Regions from separate parts of the Nocardia sp. NPDC050697 genome, predicted to be linked through region 2. Evidence: riboswitches for the same ligand, from Rfam matches in the RefSeq annotation. Region 2 holds a riboswitch; each other region holds the start of a gene.
The links. Region 2 has a riboswitch for cobalamin ahead of AB0H71_RS18985 (ABC transporter substrate-binding protein). Riboswitches for the same ligand answer to the same signal wherever they lie in the genome.
Positions count from the first base shown of each region.

Region 1: linked by a shared signal. The riboswitch ahead of AB0H71_RS14705 (CbtB-domain containing protein) and the one ahead of AB0H71_RS18985 (ABC transporter substrate-binding protein) in region 2 are both predicted to bind cobalamin.
Region 3: linked by a shared signal. The riboswitch ahead of metE (5-methyltetrahydropteroyltriglutamate--homocysteine S-methyltransferase) and the one ahead of AB0H71_RS18985 (ABC transporter substrate-binding protein) in region 2 are both predicted to bind cobalamin.

Region 1 covers NZ_JBFAHY010000003.1:607,382-614,118, forward strand. The annotation lists gene radA (DNA repair protein RadA) at 1-864, shown strand, start outside; gene AB0H71_RS14680 (hypothetical protein) at 916-1,539, opposite strand; gene AB0H71_RS14685 (carbonic anhydrase) at 1,649-2,272, opposite strand; gene AB0H71_RS14690 (A/G-specific adenine glycosylase) at 2,305-3,219, shown strand; gene AB0H71_RS14695 (alpha/beta hydrolase) at 3,253-3,996, opposite strand; gene mhuD (mycobilin-forming heme oxygenase MhuD) at 4,038-4,352, shown strand; cobalamin riboswitch at 4,388-4,515, shown strand; gene AB0H71_RS14705 (CbtB-domain containing protein) at 4,545-4,742, shown strand; gene AB0H71_RS14710 (CbtA family protein) at 4,733-5,503, shown strand; gene AB0H71_RS14715 (hypothetical protein) at 5,540-5,983, shown strand; gene AB0H71_RS14720 (OsmC family peroxiredoxin) at 6,023-6,466, opposite strand; gene AB0H71_RS14725 (SRPBCC domain-containing protein) at 6,541-6,737, opposite strand, start outside.
Region 2 covers NZ_JBFAHY010000005.1:85,116-91,852, reverse strand. The annotation lists gene AB0H71_RS18995 (ABC transporter ATP-binding protein) at 1-97, opposite strand, end outside; gene AB0H71_RS18990 (iron chelate uptake ABC transporter family permease subunit) at 94-1,086, opposite strand; gene AB0H71_RS18985 (ABC transporter substrate-binding protein) at 1,116-2,120, opposite strand; adenosylcobalamin (AdoCbl) riboswitch at 2,130-2,280, opposite strand; gene AB0H71_RS18980 (hypothetical protein) at 3,447-3,689, shown strand; gene AB0H71_RS18975 (hypothetical protein) at 3,749-4,180, opposite strand; gene AB0H71_RS18970 (ATP-binding protein) at 4,707-5,123, opposite strand; gene AB0H71_RS18965 (SigB/SigF/SigG family RNA polymerase sigma factor) at 5,234-6,058, opposite strand; gene AB0H71_RS18960 (PAS domain-containing protein) at 6,429-6,737, shown strand, end outside.
Region 3 covers NZ_JBFAHY010000001.1:1,245,583-1,252,319, forward strand. The annotation lists gene AB0H71_RS06210 (hypothetical protein) at 1-921, shown strand, start outside; gene AB0H71_RS06215 (hypothetical protein) at 923-1,288, opposite strand; gene AB0H71_RS06220 (helix-turn-helix domain-containing protein) at 1,324-1,959, shown strand; gene AB0H71_RS06225 (nuclear transport factor 2 family protein) at 2,056-2,802, shown strand; gene metE (5-methyltetrahydropteroyltriglutamate--homocysteine S-methyltransferase) at 2,857-5,112, opposite strand; cobalamin riboswitch at 5,248-5,453, opposite strand; gene AB0H71_RS06235 (hypothetical protein) at 5,600-6,115, opposite strand; gene AB0H71_RS06240 (DUF397 domain-containing protein) at 6,210-6,416, opposite strand; gene AB0H71_RS06245 (helix-turn-helix transcriptional regulator) at 6,413-6,737, opposite strand, start outside.

The DNA of each region.
Region 1 (6,737 bases), on a different contig from region 2:
GGCGTGATCGGCGGCGTCAGCCAGGTGCGCGCGGTGACCGCGGCGCTCACCTCGCTGGCAAAGGCGAGCGGGATCGCGGTGCTGCTGGTCGGCCACGTCACCAAGGACGGCAGCGTGGCGGGCCCGCGCACGCTGGAGCACCTGGTCGACGTGGTGCTGCAGTTCGAGGGCGACAAGAACACCACGCTGCGCATGGTGCGCGGGCTGAAGAACCGCTTCGGCAGCGCCGACGAGGTGGGCTGCTTCGAGCTGCACGACTACGGCATCGTCGGGGTGGCCGACCCGTCCGGGCTGTTCCTGCACCACCGCACCGACACCGTGCCAGGCACCGCGGTGACCGTCGCCATGGACGGCAAGCGGCCGCTGGTGAGCGAGGTGCAGGGGCTCACCGTCGACACCCAGGCGCCCGCGCCGCGGCGCGCGGTGAGCGGGCTGGACTACAACCGGGTCTCCATGATCCTGGCGGTGCTGCAGAGCCGCTGCGGGGTGTACGTGGGCAAGCAGGACGTCTACGCCGCCACCGTCGGCGGCATGCGGCTGGTCGAGCCGGTGGCCGACCTGGCCGTCGCGCTGGCGCTGGCGAGCGCGGCGCGGGATGTCGCGCTGCCGCCGGGGTGGGTGATCCTCGGCGAGGTCGGGCTGGCGGGTGAGGTGCGCCGGGTGACGAATGCGGCGCGCAGGCTGGCCGAGGCGGAGCGGCTCGGGTTCGGCACCGCGCTGGTGCCGCCCGGGTTCGATGCTCGCAAGACCGGGATGAAGGTGCACGAGGTCTCCGACGTGCGCTCGGCGCTGCGGTTGGCCGGGCTCCGGCGCGCGCGCTCCGCCGAGCCGGGGCGGTCCGCCGAGCCCGCGGAGGTCGGCTGAGCCCGGCCCGCGCTGCCCGGCCCCGCCGCGGCGTTCGGCTGGGCCGCCCGCTCAGGCGATGTTGAAGGGCTCGGCGGTGCTCTTCACCCCGCCGAGCTGGGCGAGCACCGCGTAGGCGCCGGACGGGACCGGCACCCGCTCGCCGGCGCAGTTCGGCTGCGAGGTCGAGCCGGACCAGGTGACCGTGAACGCCGCCTGCTGCCCGCGCTCCAGCGTCCTGATGTCGGGCTGCCCGTCGGGGTAGCAGTCCACGCTGTTCCACAGCCTGCGGGTGCCGTCCAGCGTCTGCACCGAGATCTGCTGCATGCCCGAGCCCATGTCCCGGCTGCACGGCGCCGCGGAGATATTCGTGATGACGATGCCGAACACCGGCTGCTCACCCTTGCGGTAGGTCGGCTGCCCGACGCTCACCTTCACCGCGAGCGACTGGTCCGAGCAGGGCGCGACATCCGAGGCGGCCGTGCCGCTCGCCGCGCTCGAACCCGAGCCGCCCGCCGGCGGCGCCACCTCCGTCGTGGTGCTGGTCGCGGCGGCGCCGCCGGGTGAGGTGCCGCCCCTGGCGACCATCACCACCAGCCAGATCACCAGCGCGAGCGCGAGGACCAGAATGCCGATGGCGAAAACACGACGTCGCCAGTAGATCTCGGGAGGCAGCGGCCCAGTGGGTTCCAGCACGCCTCAACGGTAAGCGCAGCGCCTGGATCGCGGGCCGAGGGCCTCGGCGTGTCGGCCGGGCCCGGCCGCCTCGGACCAGCTCTACCTGGGCGGATGCCCGGACAAGTGGTCAGACGGCTTCGCCGACGTCCCCGATCACGTGGTGCAGCCATGCCTTGCCCTCGGCGAGCTTGTAGTTCACGCAGGCGATGGCGAGCGTGCCCGCCTTGACCCGCTCGGCCACGATCGCCGAACGCTCGGTGATCAGGTTGCCGGTCTCCACCACGTGCCGCGCCTCCAGCTCGTCCACCGTGGAGAGCCCCTCGCGCCTGCCCGCCAGAATCGAGGGCGCGACCCGCTCGACCACGTCGCGGATGAAGCCGCCGGGGACGGCGCCGCCGTCCAGCGTGTCGATGGTTGCCTTCACGGCGCCGCAGCTGTCGTGGCCGAGCACCACGATGAGCGGGACGTTCAGCACGGCGACGCCGTACTCGATGGAGCCGAGCACCGAGCCGTCCACCACGTGACCCGCGGTGCGCACCACGAACATGTCGCCGAGGCCCCGATCGAAGATCAGCTCGGCGGCGACGCGAGAATCGCCGCAGCCGAACAGGATTGCGGTCGGGTGCTGCCCCTCCACCAGCTTCGCGCGGTCCGCCGCCCCCTGACCGGGGTGCTCGAGCGTGCCGTTGACGAAGCGGTCGTTACCCTCGCGCAGGGACTTCCACGAACTGATCGGGTTGGATCCAGGCATAGCGACCATTGTGCAGGACGAGGTGGGAAACCGTGAGGAGAGGCGCCGCCGCGCGCACACTGCCGGCCTACGGCGCGATCGACACCGATGTGCTGATCGACTGGTACGCCGCCACCGCGCGGGACCTGCCCTGGCGCAGGCCGGGGGTGACGGCGTGGCAGATCCTGATGAGCGAGATCATGCTGCAGCAGACGCCGGTGGTGCGGGTGGAGCCGATCTGGCGGGAGTGGGTGGCCCGCTGGCCGGTGCCGTCGGCCATGGCCGCCGCCTCGCAGGCCGAGGTGCTGCGGGCCTGGGGCAAGCTCGGGTACCCGCGCCGGGCGCTGCGGCTGCACGAGTGCGCGACGGTGCTGGCCGAGCGGTACGGCGACGCGGTGCCCGACGATGTCGAGGCGCTGCTCGCGCTGCCCGGGATCGGCGCCTACACGGCGCGCGCGGTGGCCTGCTTCGCCTACGGGCAGCGGGTGCCGGTGGTCGACACCAATGTGCGCCGGGTGGTGGCGCGCGCGGTGCACGGGCTCGGGGATGCCGGGAATCCGTCGCCGCGCGATCTGCCGGAGACCGAGGCGCTGCTGCCCGCCCCGGTGCGGCGGGCGGCGGTCTTCTCGGCCGCGCTCATGGAGCTGGGCGCCACCGTCTGCACGGCCCGCGCGCCCGCCTGCGATGCCTGCCCGCTGCCGCGCTGCGCGTGGGTCGCCGCGGGGCGGCCCGCGGCCGAGGTGGTGCGGAAGACCCAGAAGTACGAGGGCACCGACCGCCAGGCGCGCGGGCGGCTGCTCGACGTGCTGCGCGCCGCCGAGGGGCCGGTCGAGCGGCTGCGGCTGGACCTCGCCTGGCCGCGGGATCCGGGGCAGCGTGGCAGGGCGCTCGACTCGCTGCTCGTGGACGGGCTGGTCGAGCAGACCTCGGACGGGCGCTTCGCCCTGGCCGGCGAAGGGGAGCGGTAGCGCAACGGGCCTACCGCGGCTACCCCGCCGAGCTCAGCGTGCGAGGACGTCGTGCAGGAACGACTGCACCTCTTCGCGGTAGCGCTGAGGTTGCTCGTCGTGCACGAGGTGACCGGCGCCCTCGACCCACACGTAGCGGGTGTCCGCCCGTTCCGCCATGCGCCGCATCTGCCCCGGCGGCGTGATGGTGAATTCCCCCTCCAGCAGCAGCGCCGGAATCCGCAGCGCCGCCCACTGCGCCCAGAAATCGCGGCCGCCCCACTCCTCGGAGATATCCCGGAATGTCGCGACCGCCCCGTGCAGCCGATATCCGTCGGCATCGCGGCGGAATGCGCGCAGGAAATAGCGCCCCGCGACCTCGCCGAAATAGCCGAGCACCGCGTCCTCGTCCGGAAAGGGCTGGGGCCAGCCCTCGATCATGGCCGCCCACCCGGCCGCGGTGCGCCCGCGGAAATCCGGCGCGATGTCCTCCACCACCAGAGCCCGCACCCGCTCCGGGTGCGCGGCCGCGAAGACCCACCCGTGCAGCGCCCCCATGGAGTGCCCGATCAGCACCATGGGCTCGGCGAGCGCCGCGGTGGCCGCGGCCAGATCGGCGACGAACGCCTCGGTGCTCGGCTCGGCGGGCGCCGGACGGCCGTGCCCGGCCGCGTCGAAGGTGTACACGTGGCCGAACTCGCGCAGCCACCCCAGCTGGTCGCTCCAGGTTCGCGCGCTCCCCATGAGCCCGTGCAGCAACAGGATGGGCACCCCCGTGCCGCCTTCGTCGTAGAGCATGGGGACCGAGCGTAGGCGGCGCGAGCCGCTACGTTGGAGCCATGGCTGTTGTGAAGATCAATGCGATCGAGATTCCCGAGGGCGCCGGCGCCGAGCTGGAGAAGCGCTTCGCGCACCGGGCGCACGCGGTGGAGAACTCCCCCGGCTTCCTCGGTTTCCAGCTGCTCCGCCCCACCGCCGGCGAGAACCGGTACTTCGTGGTGACGCAGTGGGAGTCCGAGGAGTCCTTCGCGGCCTGGCGGGACGGCCCGGCGCGGGAGGCGCACGCGGGCGAGGCGCGCAAGCCGGTGGCGACCGGGGCCTCGCTGCTGGAGTTCGAGGTCGTGCTCGACGTGGCGGGCAAGCCGCAGGGCTGACCCGGGTCGCGGCCACCCCCCTCGTCACCGTTGTTGACGAGGGGGGTTTGCGATGTCACAGTTTCCGTGGAAGAAGCGAGGGTGCTGCGGTAATCCGGTGAGACTCCGGAGCGGTCGCGCCACTGTTCACAGCCAGACACCGGCATCGTCGCGCCACCACGACGGGGACGCGTACGCCCCAGGAGGAACTACATGGCCATCGCGCACTCCCCCGCATCCCGGGTCTCGGAATCACTCGCCACCGTTCTGGTCACGGTCGGCGTCGTCCTGCTCGCACTGCTCACGCTCTACCTGGTCGGCTTCGACCAGGGCGCGGTCTCCCGCTCCGGGATGTACCTGCACGAGCTGATGCACGACGGACGACACCTGCTCGGCCTGCCGTGCCACTGACCGAATCCCGGAGGACCCTGCTGCTGCGCGGGCTGCTCGCCGGGGTGCTCGCGGGGCTGCTCGCCGCCACCGTCGGCTACTTCGTCGGCGAACCCAAGGTCGAGGCCGCCATCGCCATCGAGGAGGCGGCCGCCGCGGCCCATCCGCACACCGGCGAACCGGCCGGGCACTCGCACGACGAGGACGAGGCGCTGGTCAGCCGGAGCGGGCAGAAGGCCGGGCAGTTCCTCGCGCTCGGCCTGGCCGGCGCGGCGTTCGGCGTGCTCGTCGGCGCGGCGGTGCACCTGCTGCGGCGCTTCGGCACCGGGCCGCTCTCCGGCCTCGCGGTGGCGCTGGCCGGCTGGCTCGCCATCGTGGCGGTGCCGTTCTTCAAGTACCCGGCGAATCCGCCCGCGGTCGGCGATCCGGAGACGATCGACGAACGCACCTGGCTCTGGGTGGCCGCCGTGCTGCTCGGGCTGGTCGCGGTCGCCGCGGCGGCCTACGGCTACCGGTTGCTGGCCGGGCAGCTGCGCTCGGTGCGGCTGATCGGCGGGGTCGCGGCCTTCGTGGTCGTGGTGATCCTCGGGTACGTGCTGCTCCCCGGCGTGAACGAGGTCGGGGCGGATTTCCCGGCCAGCCTGCTATGGGAGTTCCGGGTGTCGTCGCTGGCGGTCTCCAGCACGCTGTGGGTCGCGCTCGGGTTGCTGTTCGCGGCGCTCACCGAGTTCGCGGCCGCACCCCGTACCCCGGTAGGGGAAGGGGTCGCTACCGCGGCGTGATCCGCGGTTCGCTACGCGACGGGCAGTGTCGGCGGTATGGCCGACACTGCCCGTTCGCTCATCCTTCCCGCCACCGGTCCGGCGGCGCCACGCCCGGTCCGGGTGGCCTGCGCCGGATTCCTCACCGCGCTCGGCGCGGGCGTGCTGGAGGGGCTGGCCCGGGTCGGCGACACCGGCGCCGCCCCGCTGCTCTGGCGCGGCGCGCTCTACCTGCTCGTCCTCGCGGTGGTGCTGCGCATGGTGCACGGTGACCGCTGGGCGCGGGCGCTGCTCACCGTTGGTATCGGCGTCGCCGGGGTGGCCTCGCTGGTCGTCGAGCCGGCGGCCAGGCTGCTCTCGGCGGACTCGCTCGCCGACCCGTTCGCCGAACTCGGGCCCAGCGGCCTGCTGCTCGCCGGGGTGCGCGCGGTGCACGTGCTCGCGGTGCTGGTGGCGGTGCCCGCCATGTACACCCCGGCCGCCCGGCGCTGGTTCGCCTGATCCGGCGGCGCCCCCGGTGCGGGAGCGCCGCCGGGCCGGTCAGGACTCGAAGGTCGCGTCCAGCGCGATATCGGAGACACCGGCGAGCGCCTTGCTGACCGGGCAGCCCGCCTTGGCCTCGGCGGCCGCGGTGGCGAACTGGTCGGCGTCGATCCCGGCCGCCCTGCCGCGCACGGTCAGCGCGATCCGGCTGATCCGGAAGCCGCCGGCCGGGTCGGGGCCGAGCGTGACGTCGGCGGTGACGTCCAGGCTCTCCGGGGTGCCGCCCGCGGCGGCGATCTGCGCGGAGAGCGCCATGGCGTAGCAGGAGGAGTGCGCGGCGGCGATGAGCTCCTCCGGGCTGGTGGCGCCGTTCGCGTCGTCGGCGGAGCGCTTCGGGAACGACACGTCGTACTTGCCGACGCCCGAGCTGGCCAGTTCGACCTGGCCGGAGCCGTCCTGCAGGCCGCCGGTCCACGCGGTGCGCGCGCTACGAGTTGGCATCACGATCCTTTCGGGAGGGAGTGCGGGGAGTTCGCGAATAGCGCTCCGAACCTACTCGCCCCGGCGCCGCGCCACTACCCGACGGCAGCGGTCAGCCGCTTGTCCAGCTGCTCCAGCACCGCGGGCCACGCCTCCCGGTGCGCGTCCCGCGCCGCCATGTCGGCGAAGCCGGAGTGCCGTAGCCGCAGCCGGATGCCGCGCGGCTGCCGGACGAACTGCACCGAAACCACGGTCTCCGCGCCACGGGTGTCCGCGCTCACCCAGGTCAGCT
Region 2 (6,737 bases):
CCCCAATGGTCTCGCCCGGCTCCGGCGCGACGGTGACCCCGTCGAGGACCAGGTTCCCGCCGCGGGTCCACCGCAGCTCCTCCGCGCGCAGCGTCATGTCATCGCCCGATTCCGGAAGAGCAGTGCGATGAAGGCGGGTACGCCGATGAGCGCTGTCGCCACGCCCACCGGGACCTCGGTGGGCGCGAACACCGTGCGCGCGGCGACATCGACCCAGACCGTGAAGATCGCCCCCGCCAGCACCGTCACCGGCAGCAGCCTGCTGTGCTTGACGCCGACCACCAGTCGCGCCGCGTGCGGCAGCACCAGCCCGACGAACCCGATCGCCCCCGCCGCGCTCACCAGCGCGGCCGTGATCAGCGCGGTGACCCCGAGCAGCAACGCCCTGGTCGCCCGCACCGGAATACCGAGCGTCGCCGCGGCGGAGGCGCCGAAGGTGAAGGCGTCCAATGCGGCGGCCCGGCTCAGGCAGACGAGCAGCCCCACGGCGGTGATCGACCCGCACACCGCGACATCGCCCCAATCCGCCCCGGAGAGCGAGCCGAGCAGCCAGAACAGGATCCCGCGGGTCTGCTCGGCATCCGCGCTGGAGACCACGATGAACGAGGTCAGCGCCGAGAACAGCTGGGTGGCCGCGACCCCGGCCAGCACGATCCGCGCGGTCCCGCCACCCACCGCGGCGGCCAGGATCAGCACCAGCGCGAACGCCGCCAGCGCCCCGCCGAATGCTCCCGCCGCCAGCGAGATCGCCCCGCCGCCGATGCCGAGTACCGCCACCAGCACTGCGCCGGTCGAGGCGCCGGAGGAGATGCCGAGCACGAACGGGTCGGCCAGCGGATTGCGCAGCACCGACTGCATGATGGCCCCGCACAGTGCCAGTCCGGCGCCGCAGATCGCCGCCAGCAGGGTGCGCGGCAGCCGCAGCTCCCACACGATGCCGTCCTTGATCCGGCTCACCTCGGCCGCGCCGAACCCCAGGTGCTCGCCGACCACCGCGTAGACCTCACGCACCGACAGGTTCGCGGGGCCGATGGTGAGTGCGATCGCGATCGAGACCACCAGCACCGCGATCCCGGCGGTCAGCATGAGCGCCACCGCTGGCCCGCCGCGCCGGGTCAGCGCCCCGGTCCCCACTGCGCCAGCGCCGCCGCGACCTTCTCCACGCCGTCCACGGTGCGCAGCGAGGGGTTCAGGTCGGCGCCCGCCACCACGACGTAGCGCTTCTCCCGCACGGCCGCCATGCGCTGGGTGACCGGGTGCGACTCCAGGAAGGCGATCTTGCTGTCCAGGGCGTCGCCGTCGATCGTGCGGCGGCTCAGATCGGCCAGCACCAGCGCGTACGGGTCGCGGTCGGTGACGCTCTCCCAGCTGACCTGCGGCCACTCGTCGGTGGTGTCGGCGAAGACGTTCCGCGCGCCGGTCGCGCCGGCGATGATGCCCGAGGAGCCGCAGCAGCCCGCCATGTAGGGGGTGCGGATATCGGAGAACCAGAACGCCAGGCTCACCCCCGCCGTCTTGGTGGCGGCCGCCATCCGCGCCTGGAGCGCGGCGACCAGGGCCTCGCCGCGCTCAGGCACCGCGAAGATCGCGGCCAGCTCGCAGATCTCGGTGTAGACCGCGTCAATGCGCAGCGGCTCGCTGCGGCCGCCGTCGGAGTTCACGCTCGAGGTGCGGCCCTCGCAGTCGGTGGGGGAGAGGTAGTTCGGCACCCCGAGCTGGTCGAATTTGTCGCGGTCGGCGACACCGCCGGTGCCGAGCGTGCCGCCGAAGGAGGCGGAGACGAAGTCCGGCTCGGCGCCGAGCACGACCTCGAGCGACGGCTTGTTCACGGCCAGCCGCGGCACCCGTGCCGCGGCGTCGGCCAGATCCGCGCGCACCGGATCGGTCCAGGTCGCGGTGCCGACCATCCGATCGGCCAACCCGAGCGACAGCAGGATCTCGGTCGAGCCCTGGTTCAGCGCGACCGCCCGCTGCGGCGGGGCCGCCACCGTCACCGACCGTCCGCAGTTCTCGATCGTCAGCGGGAACCCGGGCGCCGCGGCCCTGTCCTCGGTGTCTCCGGGAACTGCGCACCCGGTGAGGGCAATGGACAGCGCGAACAGCGCACCTAGCGAACGCATGGGGCGTCGACCCTTCGATCAGGGCTCAGCCGCGGAGCCGTGAAAAGCGGAAACCGCGATCGCCGAGTAGTCGGGCTCCGGCCCTGTGAGCCGTTACCGTTGCGCGTCAGCCCCGGATTCTCACCGGTGTTCCCTCGTCGACCGCAGCGCAGATGCTACCGGGTACTCCGAATTGCATGACTGACCGAGGTGAATACGGGTCAACGAGCGGCTCGATGGTCGTCGTGACGGTCCGGCGGATCGGGTCAGGGAGTGAGTCCAGGTGCGTGGTCCGACGCCCGGGATGGTCCAGTTGACCCACCGTTACGGTCGCGTGACACCGGAGGGGGAGTGGCGCGGATGGCCGCAGCGCTTGCGATGACGCCCTTGCCGGTGGGACGGCTCAGCACAGCGGAGCCACCGATCCGGCGGGGTGGCGCCATCCTTGGGAGGGAGAACAGCTCGGTGCTGGGCCGTTCGCGGCCCCTGCCGGGGGAGACCGGTCGAGGACCGTTCACGTGTTCACCGTGTGCATCGCCGGCACCGGTCCGCAGGTAGGGGGGCTGGGGTGGAGCAGCCCCGGATCATCGGCCGCCACTGTGCTGGACGGCCGCACCTGGGGCGCTCCCGTCCGCCCGCTCGCACCGCAGGTCGGGCCCGGGATGAGCGGGGCGGACGTTGCGCACGGTCTAACCCGACCCTGACGGTGTAAACACTGCACCGACGCCGAATGTCTAGCGATCGGTCGCACTCGGCGGGGGACCGGCAGGGCCGGGATCGCCAACGCGCGCGTTCTCCTACGCAGCAGCCCACCAACGGGTGAGCGCGCCGCGGGGCTCCGGCCGGGATGGTGCCGCCGGGGCAGAAGACCTGTGACCGATCGAATGCGCTCCGGCGGCACCACCCCGTAACCGGGTGGCGCGGCCGTGGCTGCTTATTTCCCGGCCGCGCCGCCACCGACCCTACTCCCGGGTGCCCCGCAGCAGCCCCCGCGGACGAGGGGTTGTCCCCTGGGACACCGGGTTACGCGCCGCCGGGCGCGGGCGGGCTCGCGCCCGGCGGCGGAGTGGATGGCCGCGCCCCGGCTCGGGGGAGTGTCGTCCACCCGCAGAGAATGAGCTGGGACGCGGCCGCACCCGCCCCGTGAGCACGCGGCGAGCGCTCGGCACCGTTCTATCCCACCCCCACCACGTTGGATAGCCGGATAGTTGCCATGTCGGTCGAATAGAGGACAACCGGTCACCGGCACTCAGGGGACCACACGGCCGCCTCGTCGTCGCACTCCGATGGATGGGGACCGGGGCGGTCGGTTACGGTTGCTACATGAGTGAAGGTTGACGGCTGCCGGTGCTGGCGCTCGAGCACGGCCCCGTCGTGGTCGAGGTCGTCGAGGTCGGGATCACCGCGCCGGCTCTGCACGGTGATCCCTTCGTCGGCTGCGGTGATGGGTCGAGACATCGGTTGCCGGAGTCGCTGCACGACTGGGCGATCGCGGCGATCGCGCGGACCCAGAACTCCGACAATTCACCGTTTCCCCGCCGCGTGGAGTTCGGCATGCGGGAAGGCCGCGCCTACGCCCGGTTGCTGTGACCCGCCGGGTCACCGGCCCGGTGGATGAGCACGACGCTGCCGACGATACGCGCGACGGTTCAGGGGGCAGCGGCGGCGCGGCGGGCCTGCCATTCCAGGAACACTCGGGTCAGGGGGGAGCCTCGGAGCCGGGTGGCACCGGTTTCGGGGCAGGTGCTTTGGGTGAGGACTCCTTCGGCGTCGGCGAGGATGTGGCGGTAGGACTCGGGCAGCCAGTCGTGGCGGTGTTCGAGCAACCTCGCCTGCTGGTCCGGTTGCAGCTCGCTCCACCAGTGCTGGAGCCGGTCGCGGCGCCGGGTCAGCATGATGACGATCGCGGGGTCGAGGCGGTAGGCGGTGGAGGTCTCGTCACCGGGCCGCAGCGGGACGACGACCGGTTCGGTGGCCGACCACACCGCCGCGACCAGCCCCGGCGACAAGGGCGCGGCCGGGTCGGCCAGCACCGCTACCTGGTCGCCGAGCCCCAGCCGCACGAACCATGTCGTCGCCATGGTCACCGCCCACCCCGCCCCGTGTAGCCCGAGGCCCGGGCGGGGCTTCGTCCCTCACGCCCGCTTCCCGACCTGGATCCGAGTCCGAGGTCCATGGCCGCCGCCTTCCTATCCGAGCTCAGCTGATCTCTGCTTGTCGGCTCATATTCAATGCAGCGGCTCGGACAGGTATTTCCGGGCCGTGCGCTCGGTGATGGAACCCACGAGCCGGGTCCGATGTCCGTGCATCGCCGAGGACGGCACGGCGGAGAAGGGGAGGGGTTCCCTGCCGGGTAAGCCGATGGCCGGACCCTGTCACCGCCGAGTTTCTTCGCCGGCCGTGGACGCACTCGGCAGGGAGCGTGGAGGCAGACCGCCCGCCGAGGTTCCCGGCGCGGTTGCGGTGCTGCCCGTCGCGGCCCTGCACCCGGTGTTCGAGGTGGTGAGGAGCCGTGACGTCACCGGTTGTATTCCACCGCTGCGGTCGCGCAAACGGCTGGGGCGTGCGTGATTTGGAGTACTGGGTGCGGACGGCCTGCCGGGTGGTTCAGCTGCTGATCAGGGGTGCGGCGAGTTCGACCACGGTCCCCGACTCGCCGACGGTGATCCGGGATCGGGGAACCAGGGCGCCGATCAGTTCCAGACCGCGCCCGCGGTGGGAGGGCTCGGGCGCCTCGCCGGTGTCGTCGGGCGGTTTCCATTGGCCGTGGTCGGTGACGGTGACCCGCACGGTGTCGTGCTCGACGTCGGCTTCGAGCAGGATCGGGCGCCGGTCGCTGTGGTGGCCGTGTTCGATGGCGTTGGTGCAGGCCTCGCTCGCGGCCAGCAGCAGATCGTAGGCGTGGCGGGGGTCGGTGAGGACGCCCCCGAGCCATTCCCGCAGCCGGGCGCGGACCCCGGCCAGTTCCTCGGCCGCGGCCGCGAACTCCTGCCGTAGCGGAGCGGGACCACCGCCTGCGTTCATCGCCTGTCCTTCCAACCCCGGTGCCGTGCCTGCGCGGGTGACATACCCGGGGCCGCGGAAGCCGACACCTGCTCGCCGCAACCGCGCGCCAGCATTTCCCGCTGGTCGGCTCAGGCGGGGGTGGGGGTGGGTTCGGCGAGGGCTTGTTCGCGCAGCTGGTTCAGGACCCGGGTCAGGATGCGGGAGACGTGCATCTGCGAGCAGCCCACCCGGTCGGCGATCTGGCGCTGGGTGAGGCCGTCGAAGAACCGCCAGATCAAGATGTTGCGGTCGCGTTCGGGCAGGGCGGCGATCAGGGGCCGCACCGCGATGGCGTTCTCGAGCAGGTCGTAGCAGGGTTCGTTCGCGCCGAGGGTGACCGCGGCGGAGATGTCGCTGGTCTCGCCATCGCTGTCGGTGTGCAGGGCGTCGAGGGAGTCGGAGTGGTAGCCGTTGCGGGCGAGCATGGCCTGGGTGATCTCGTGCAGGTCGGCGTCGAGCTCGGCGGCGAGTTCGCGCGCGGTGGGCATGCGTCCGTTGCGGTGCAGCAGGGTCTCGATCGCCGGGGCCAGGCGTTGCTGGAGTTCTTTGACCGGGCGCGGGACCTGCACCGCCCAGGTCCGGTCGCGGAAGTGGCGGCGGACCTCGCCCATGATCGTGGGCACCGCGAAGGCCACGAACGGCGTTCCCTGGGTGACGTCGAAGCGGTCCACCGCCAGCACCACTCCGAGCGAGGCGACCTGGCGCAGGTCCTCGGTGGGTTCTCCGCGCCCGGAGAACCGGGAGGCGATGTGCTCACCCAGTGGCAGGCATCGGCAAATGATGTCCTCACGCATCCGTTCCCGGGCCGGGGCGCCGGGGTCGAGCGCGGCGAGCTCGGTGAAGGCGGGCTCGATGTCGTCGTAGGAATCGGCGCCGGGCCTGCGCGGGCGGGGGTGGGCAGCCGGACGGGACATCGGCGGTGACCCTTCCTCGAAGGTGGACACGACGTGAAGAGGGTTACCCGTGCTGAGCACGGTCATGCTGTTTCGATCCCCGCCGAAGCCACCCCGCCCTCGCGGGTCCTCGCCGCGCGGTCGTAGCTCCCGCTTCGGGTCCGCGGCGGGCTGGGGCTGTTCAGCGGCCGATTTCGTCGAGAGGAGCTGGGCTCTTCCGGTGGGTCTGGCGGCGGCCGCGGGTTCGGTGAGTCTCGCTCCGTAGGGCAGGGGTGATGCAGCGCTTCGGGGGGAAGTGGCCGAGGCGACAGCATCATTTGCCCGCGCCGGTCGATACGCAGGCGTAGGAATCGGTGCGCACCCCGCCACCTCCCGATCAGGAGCAGCAGCCATGGACACGACCGCGGCCACAGGTACCCCGGAGGCGGCGCCGGTGCGTGCGGGCCGGTTCCGGCTCGAGTTCGACGGCCCGGGTTCCTGGAGCGATCGGGCCGCGGCGGTGTACGGATACCGGCCCTGTGAGGTCCAGCCGAGTACGGCGTTGCTGAGCAGCCACGAGCACCCCGCCGACCGCGGCGCGGTGGCCGGGCTGCTCGAGCGGATTCGTCGCGGCGCGCCGGTGGCGGCGGGCAGTCACCGGGTGATCGACCGGGCCGGCGGCTCGCGCTGGGTCGGGGTCGGCGCCGAGCCGATCCGTCGC
Region 3 (6,737 bases), on a different contig from region 2:
TGGGAGGTCGAGCTGGTCGAAAACCGCCTGGTCACACCCCCGGCCGACGACGGCGAGATCGTGGCCGCCGCCCGCGAACTCATGCTGACCCGCGGCTGGGACGTCGTCCTCGGCGTCACCGACCTCCCCCTGCACGAACGCCGCCGCCCGGTGCTTGCCCACGCCAGCCCGCTGCACGGCGTCGCGGTCATCTCCATCCCCGCACTCGGCCCGCGCGGCCGCGGCAGGCGGTTGAACGACATCGCCGCCGAGCTCCTGGCCCGCCTGCTCGGCCAGGACGCCGGCGCGGCGGACGGCGAGCTGACCCGGCGGGTGCGCGAACTCGGCACCGACACCGAGCCCGGCGCCTCCGCCTTCACCGCCCGGGTCCTGACCGGCAATCTGCGGCTGATCACCGGCATGGTGCGCGCCAATCAGCCGTGGCGGCTCACACTGCGGCTCTCGCGGGCGCTGGCCGCGGCCGCGGCGGCAGGTGTGTTCGCGCTGATCACCTCCGATATCTGGCGGATGGCCGACACCTTCGGCGCGGTGCGCTCGACGCTGGCGATGATCGGCTCGATCATCGCCATCGCGGCCACCCTGGTGATCGGCGCCGAGCTGTGGGAGCGGGCGCCGGGGCGGCGGATGCGGGAGCAGGTGGCGCTGTTCAATATCGCGACCGTCGCCACCGTGCTCATCGGTGTCGGCGCCTTCTACCTGGCGCTGTTCGGGCTCGCGGTGCTGGCCGCGGCGTTCCTGGTGGTGCCCTCCGGGTTCGCCGATGCGCTCGGGCACCCGGTCGGGATCGGGGACTATCTGGAGCTGGCGTGGCTGACGTGTTCGCTGGCCACGGTGGGCGGCGCGCTCGGCGCGGGGCTGGAGGACGACGACACCGTGCGTGAAGCCGCTTATGCCCGGCACAGCGACGCCGGGGCCGAGTGAGTTACCGGCGGCTCAGCCGCAGCGCCTCGGCCGCGGCGTAGGTGCCGGTCAGCGCGACCAGGGGCCAGGCGGCCCGCAGCGGGACGTCGCGCCGCCGGAGGTGGCCGAGCCCGGCCGCGGTGTCGCTGAGGTCGATCAGCAATCCGAGCCACAACCACCGCGCCCGCTCCCCCGCACCGGCGGTGAGATACCCGAAACCCATAGCCAGGGCGCGGATTCCGTACACGCGGGTCAGGTACAGCGACTCCGGCGTGCTGCGCGCCCCGAAGGCGCGGGCCAGTGCGTGCGGCGCACCCAGCGAGGCGACCCCGAGCAGCACCCGGCCGACCGCCAGCGCGGCCGGAATCTGTCCATCGTTCGACGTCATGAGCGAACTCCCCTCTCGATTGTTCTGAGTAAGGAATGGCCAAGCGCTCCTACAACCAGTACTGCGGCGTCGCGCACGCACTGGACCTGCTCGGCGAGCGCTGGTCGCTAGTCATCCTGCGCAACCTGCTGCTCGGCCCGAAGCGCTACACCGACCTGCTGGACGGCCTCCCCGGCATCGGCACCGGCCTCCTCAGCCAGCGCCTCAAGGAACTCGACGCCGCCGGAATCATCACCAGGGCGACCCTGCCGCCCCCCGCGGCCTCGACCGTCTACCAGCTCACCCCCGACGGCGAGGGGCTGCGCCCGGTCTTCCACGCGCTCTCCCGCTGGGGCCTGCCCCGGCTCGGCGCCCCCGAGCCCGAGCAGCACGTCGACCCCGAGCTGGTGGCGATCGCCATGGAGGCGCGGTTCCGGCCGGGCGCGGCCGGGGCGGACGGCGTGTACGAACTCCGCACGGGCGGAGCCGCTTTCCGCTTCACGATCACCCCGGAGCGGATCGACTTCCGCGTGGGACCGGCGGAAGCGCCGCGCGCGGTGATCGAGGCGGACATCCCCGTCCTCACCGAACTGGCCAATGGCACGCTCACCCTCGGCGCCGCGCTCGAAAGCGGCGCGCTCGCCATCACCGGCGACCCCACCCCATTGGCCGCCGCCTTCGGCCTCTCCTGAGATCTGCGGCCCAGCGCCGTTCCATTGACATCACCTGATTCAACAAGAATCATGTGAGTCATCATAGAGCGGAAAACGCCCCGGGGAAGAGGTTCGATGTTCACCGAAGAGAAGTTCCAGCAGGCCCTGCGCACCCCGCGGCTGGCCCGCCCGGTGCCGGAGTTCCTGGACGCCAATCGCGGCACCCCGGTCCGCGCGATCCCCGAGCCCGAGCTGCAGGCCACCACCCGCGCCTGGTTCGACGACTTCGAGCGGAAGATCGAGTTCTACCGCAAGCTCGACGTCGACCTCTCCTGGCTCATGGACTGGGCCAAGAAGTACTGGTGGAGCTGGATCGACCGGGACATGAGCTACAAACACGAGCTCTACGCCGCCGACATGCGCTACACCGACGTCACCACCTTCGGCCGCACCATCGTCGGCATCGACGACTTCGTCACCTACAACATGGCCTTCTTCGACGCCATCCCGGACTGGCGCTACGACCCGCTGCCCGGCCAGATCTACATCGACATCAGCCCGGAACGCAAGGTGCGCACGGTGATCCGCTACATCGGCAGCGGCCACTGGAGCGGCGCGCTCCGGCTCTACCCCTACGACGGCAGCGCCCCGGCCATCTACGGCAACGGCCGCTTCATCCAGTGCCCGGCCGTCGACCGGTACCACTTCGACGAGAACGGGCTGCTCGAGGAGGGCGAGACGCTCTACGACGCGCTCGACGCCACGCAGCGCGCCGGCATCCTGCCGCGCGACGACAGCTGGCAGTTCAAGGCGCTCTTCGCCGCCTCCCGGATCACCCGGCTACCGGCCGCCGCCGCGAAGGTGCGCAGCGCGCTCGGATAGCAAGCCGGATGCCCCGCGGGGTGGCCCGCCGTAACGGGCCACCCCGGGATCAGGTCAGCGCAGCGCCCGCGCCGCCGCGACCAGGTTGCGCAGCGCGGCGGTCACCTCCTCGGTCCCGCGGGTCTTGAGCCCGCAGTCCGGGTTGACCCACAGCCGCTCGGCCGGAACCGCTTGCAAGGCCAGCGCGAGCGCGCTCCGCACCTCCTCGGCGCCCGGAACGCGGGGCGAGTGGATGTCGTAGACGCCGGGGCCGATGCCGAGGTCGAAGCCGATGGCACCGAGATCGTCGAGCACCTCCAGGTGCGAGCGCGCCGCCTCGATCGAGGTGACATCGGCGTCCAGGCCGCGGATCGCCCCGATGACCTCGCCGAACTCCGAGTAGCAGAGGTGCGTGTGGATCTGGGTGGCGTCGGCGACGCCGGCGGTCGCGAGCCGGAACGCCTGCACCGCCCACTCCAGGTAGGCGGCCTGGTCGGCCCGGCGCAGCGGCAGCAGTTCGCGCAGCGCGGGCTCGTCGACCTGGATGACGCCGATACCGGCCGCCTCCAGGTCCAGCGTCTCGTCCCGGATGGCCAGCGCGATCTGCCGCGCGGTGTCGGCCCTCGGCTGGTCGTCGCGGACGAAGGACCAGGCCAGGATGGTGACCGGGCCGGTCAGCATGCCCTTGACCGGCTTGCTCGTCAGCGACTGGGCGTAGGTGCTCCACTCGACGGTCATCACCGCCGGGCGCGATACATCGCCGTACACGATCGGCGGGCGCACGCAGCGGGTGCCGTACGACTGCACCCAGCCGTTGCCCGTGGCGGCGAAGCCGTCGAGCTGCTCGGCGAAGTACTGCACCATGTCGTTGCGCTCCGGCTCGCCGTGCACCAGCACGTCCAGCCCGATCTCCTCCTGGACCGCGATCACCTCGGCGATCTCGGCGCGCATGCGGGTGTCGTACTCGGCCCGGTCGATCGCGCCGCGGCGGAGTTCGGCGCGGGCCACCCGGATCCGGCCGGTCTGCGGGTAGGAGCCGATGGTGGTGGTCGGCAGCAGCGGCAGCCGCAGCCGCTCCTGCTGCAGGGTGCGGCGCTCGTCGGCGGGCGCGCGGCGGGTGGCGTCGGCGTCCAGATCCGCCAGGCGTTCGCGGACCGCGCGCACGCGCAGCCGCGGGTCGGCCTTGCGGTCGGCCACCGCGGCGCGCGCGATCCCGAGCGCCTCGGTCTCGCCCGCGGTGAGCGCGGTGGCGAGCATCCGGATCTCGGCGATCTTCTCCGCGCCGAAGGCGAGCCAGCCGCGCAGCCGCTCGTCCAGGCCGGTCTCCGGGGCCAGGCTGTAGGGGACGTGCAACAGCGAGCAGGAGCTGGAGACGGCGACGGTGACTCCGGCGTCGCGCAGCCCGGTCAGCCGGGGCAGCGCGTGGTCGGGGTCGACGCGCCAGATGTTGTGGCCGTCGACCACTCCGGCCACGATCAGCGTGTCCGTGATCGACCGGGCCGCGGCCAGATCCGCGTCCGCACCGGCGACGAGGTCGATGGCGATGCCCTCGATCCCGGTCTCGGCCAGCCCGGGCAGCGCCGCGCCGAGCCGCCCGAAGTAGGTGGCGACCAGGATCGCCGGGCGCGCCGGTAGCACCGCCAGCCGCCGGTAGGTGCTCCGCACCGCGGCCAGTTCGGTCTCGGTGAGATCGGTGACCAGCGACGGCTCGTCCAGCTGCACCCACTCCGCGCCCGCCTCGGCGAGCAGCCCGAGCAGCCGCTCGTAGAGCGGGAGCAGGTCGGGCAGCCGGTCCAGCAGGTCGCTGCCGTCCACCGACTTGGCCAGTTTCAGGAAGGTGATCGGGCCGATGACGACCGGGCGGGCGGGCACGCCGAGCGCCAGCGCTTCGCGCAGCTCGGCCAGCGGCTTCTCCGGGTGCAGCGCGAACACCGTGTCCGCGGCGAGTTCGGGCACCAGGTAGTGGTAGTTGGTGTCGAACCACTTGGTCATCTCGAGCGGCGCGACCTCGGCGGTGCCGCGGGCGGCGGCGAAGTAGCGGTCCAGGTCGCCGGCGATCCCGGCCACCCGCCCTGGCAGCGCGCCGAGCAGCACAACGGTGTCGAGCACCTGGTCGTAGTAGGAGAAGGTGCCCGTCGGCACGGAATCCAGTCCGGCGTCCCGAGCCGCCGTCAGCTGCGCGGCCCGCAGCTCCTTCGCGACAGCGTGCAGGCTCGCGGCGTCGGCGCGCCCGGCCCAGTACGCCTCGGTGGCGCGCTTGAGCTCCCGATTGGGCCCGACGCGCGGAAACCCCAGCGCAGTCGCGGTGAAATCATTGCGCGAGTTCGACATTGATGAGCTCCAGAGTCAGCGGCAAAGACCGCCACCCATAACGAGCGCACGCTGCTGGAGCCCGACAAGCATCGTTTCCGTGCCCGGGTCCACACGGCGTAGCGCCCGATCCACGAGGCGACGGCCACCGGGGACGGCGTCTCCGGTACAACGGGCAGGTCTTCGGACTCGTGGGCATCGACCCGAATCGGGTCGGCCCCGGGGGCCCGGGGCTGGTCCTACCGACCGTCGCTTCCCAGGCGGGTGCCCAGTGCGGGTGACGGCTGTCGTTCCCACTCACCGCTGCGGGACAGTCCCGGATTCCCACCGGGTTCCCCCTCACCCGCCGGATGTGTTCGGCGGGCTTCGACGCCATCGGACGGGTCAGGGGCTCCTTCGACTCCGCCTCCGGCGAACCAGCTGCACCGACGAATATAGCCAAGCCGGATGGGATCGCAAAGGGCGCCGTCGTCCCCGGCGTGCGAGTGCAGGCGTATCGATCGACAGCTCAGGCACCGTGCGGCGGCAGGAAACGCAGGGTTACCGTCTGGCCCGCGGCGGTGCGCTCGCGTGCTATCGCCAAGACGCCGGGCCTGACCACGACGTCGAGGCGTTCGCCTTCGCCATGCGTAACGCCGGCGTGGTCGCCGTCGGTCGTCATGTTGAGCGGCGGGTAGGCGAGGGCGAGGACCAGCGTTCCGCTCGGCACATCGACGTACCCCATCGGAAGGGTTTCGGTACGTGGCTCGTGTTCGAGGCCGTCCTCCGGAATCGGGCGGACACCCGGCTCGACCGGTGGTGAGATCCAGAGGGTTCCGTCGTCGCTGCGACGCACCTCGTGGTGGCCGTCACCGTGGGCTTCCTCGACGTAGACGCGCAACCCGTCGAGCACCAGTTGCGCGCTGCCCTCGGCGGCGAGTTCGTCGCCGTGGACGTCCCAGCCACCGAACCGCGCCCCCGCATCACACAGAACCAGGAAAAGCCCGTCATGCACGGGATTTCGGATCGATCCGAGGTATTTCACGATGGTTCAGCCTACTGCGGGGGGATCCTTCGGTAATCCCCTCGCGCGGCGGCGGTGGCGCTCCGACGTACAGAAACAGCTGCGCACCGCCGCCTCAGGACCGGTCGAATTCCCCACCGCGGACGCCTGCGGTGAAGGCGGCCCACTCACCGGGGGTAAGGACCAGCGCAGGACCCGACGTGTTCTTCGAGTCCCGGACGCCAACCCGACCATCGTCCAAATGAGCGACCTCGACGCACTCGTTGCTGCCGCCGCTGAAGCTCGACTTGAACCACCGGGCGTTGGATAGGTCCGCTGTCACTGCTCGTACTCCCTTGCTATGCGCCGGAGCGCCTGCTTGCTGTCTGCCACGGATAAGCTGGCGGCTGCGAGACCGTCGAATGTCTCCCGGTACTGCTCGATGGCCGCCGGCTTGTCGTAGTACATGTTCCCACGCCAGCCCTCGACGAAGACCGTCGGCTTCTCGCCCGTGACCCGATCGAAGTCCAGGATGATGAAGGGGCCGGGCGCCGCACCGAGGGGATAGCCAGCGGTGAACGGCAGCAGCCGGATGGTCACGTTCGCCGGCAGATCCGCGAGGGCGAAGAGCTGCTGTTTCATCGTTTGCGGGCTGTGCACCAGG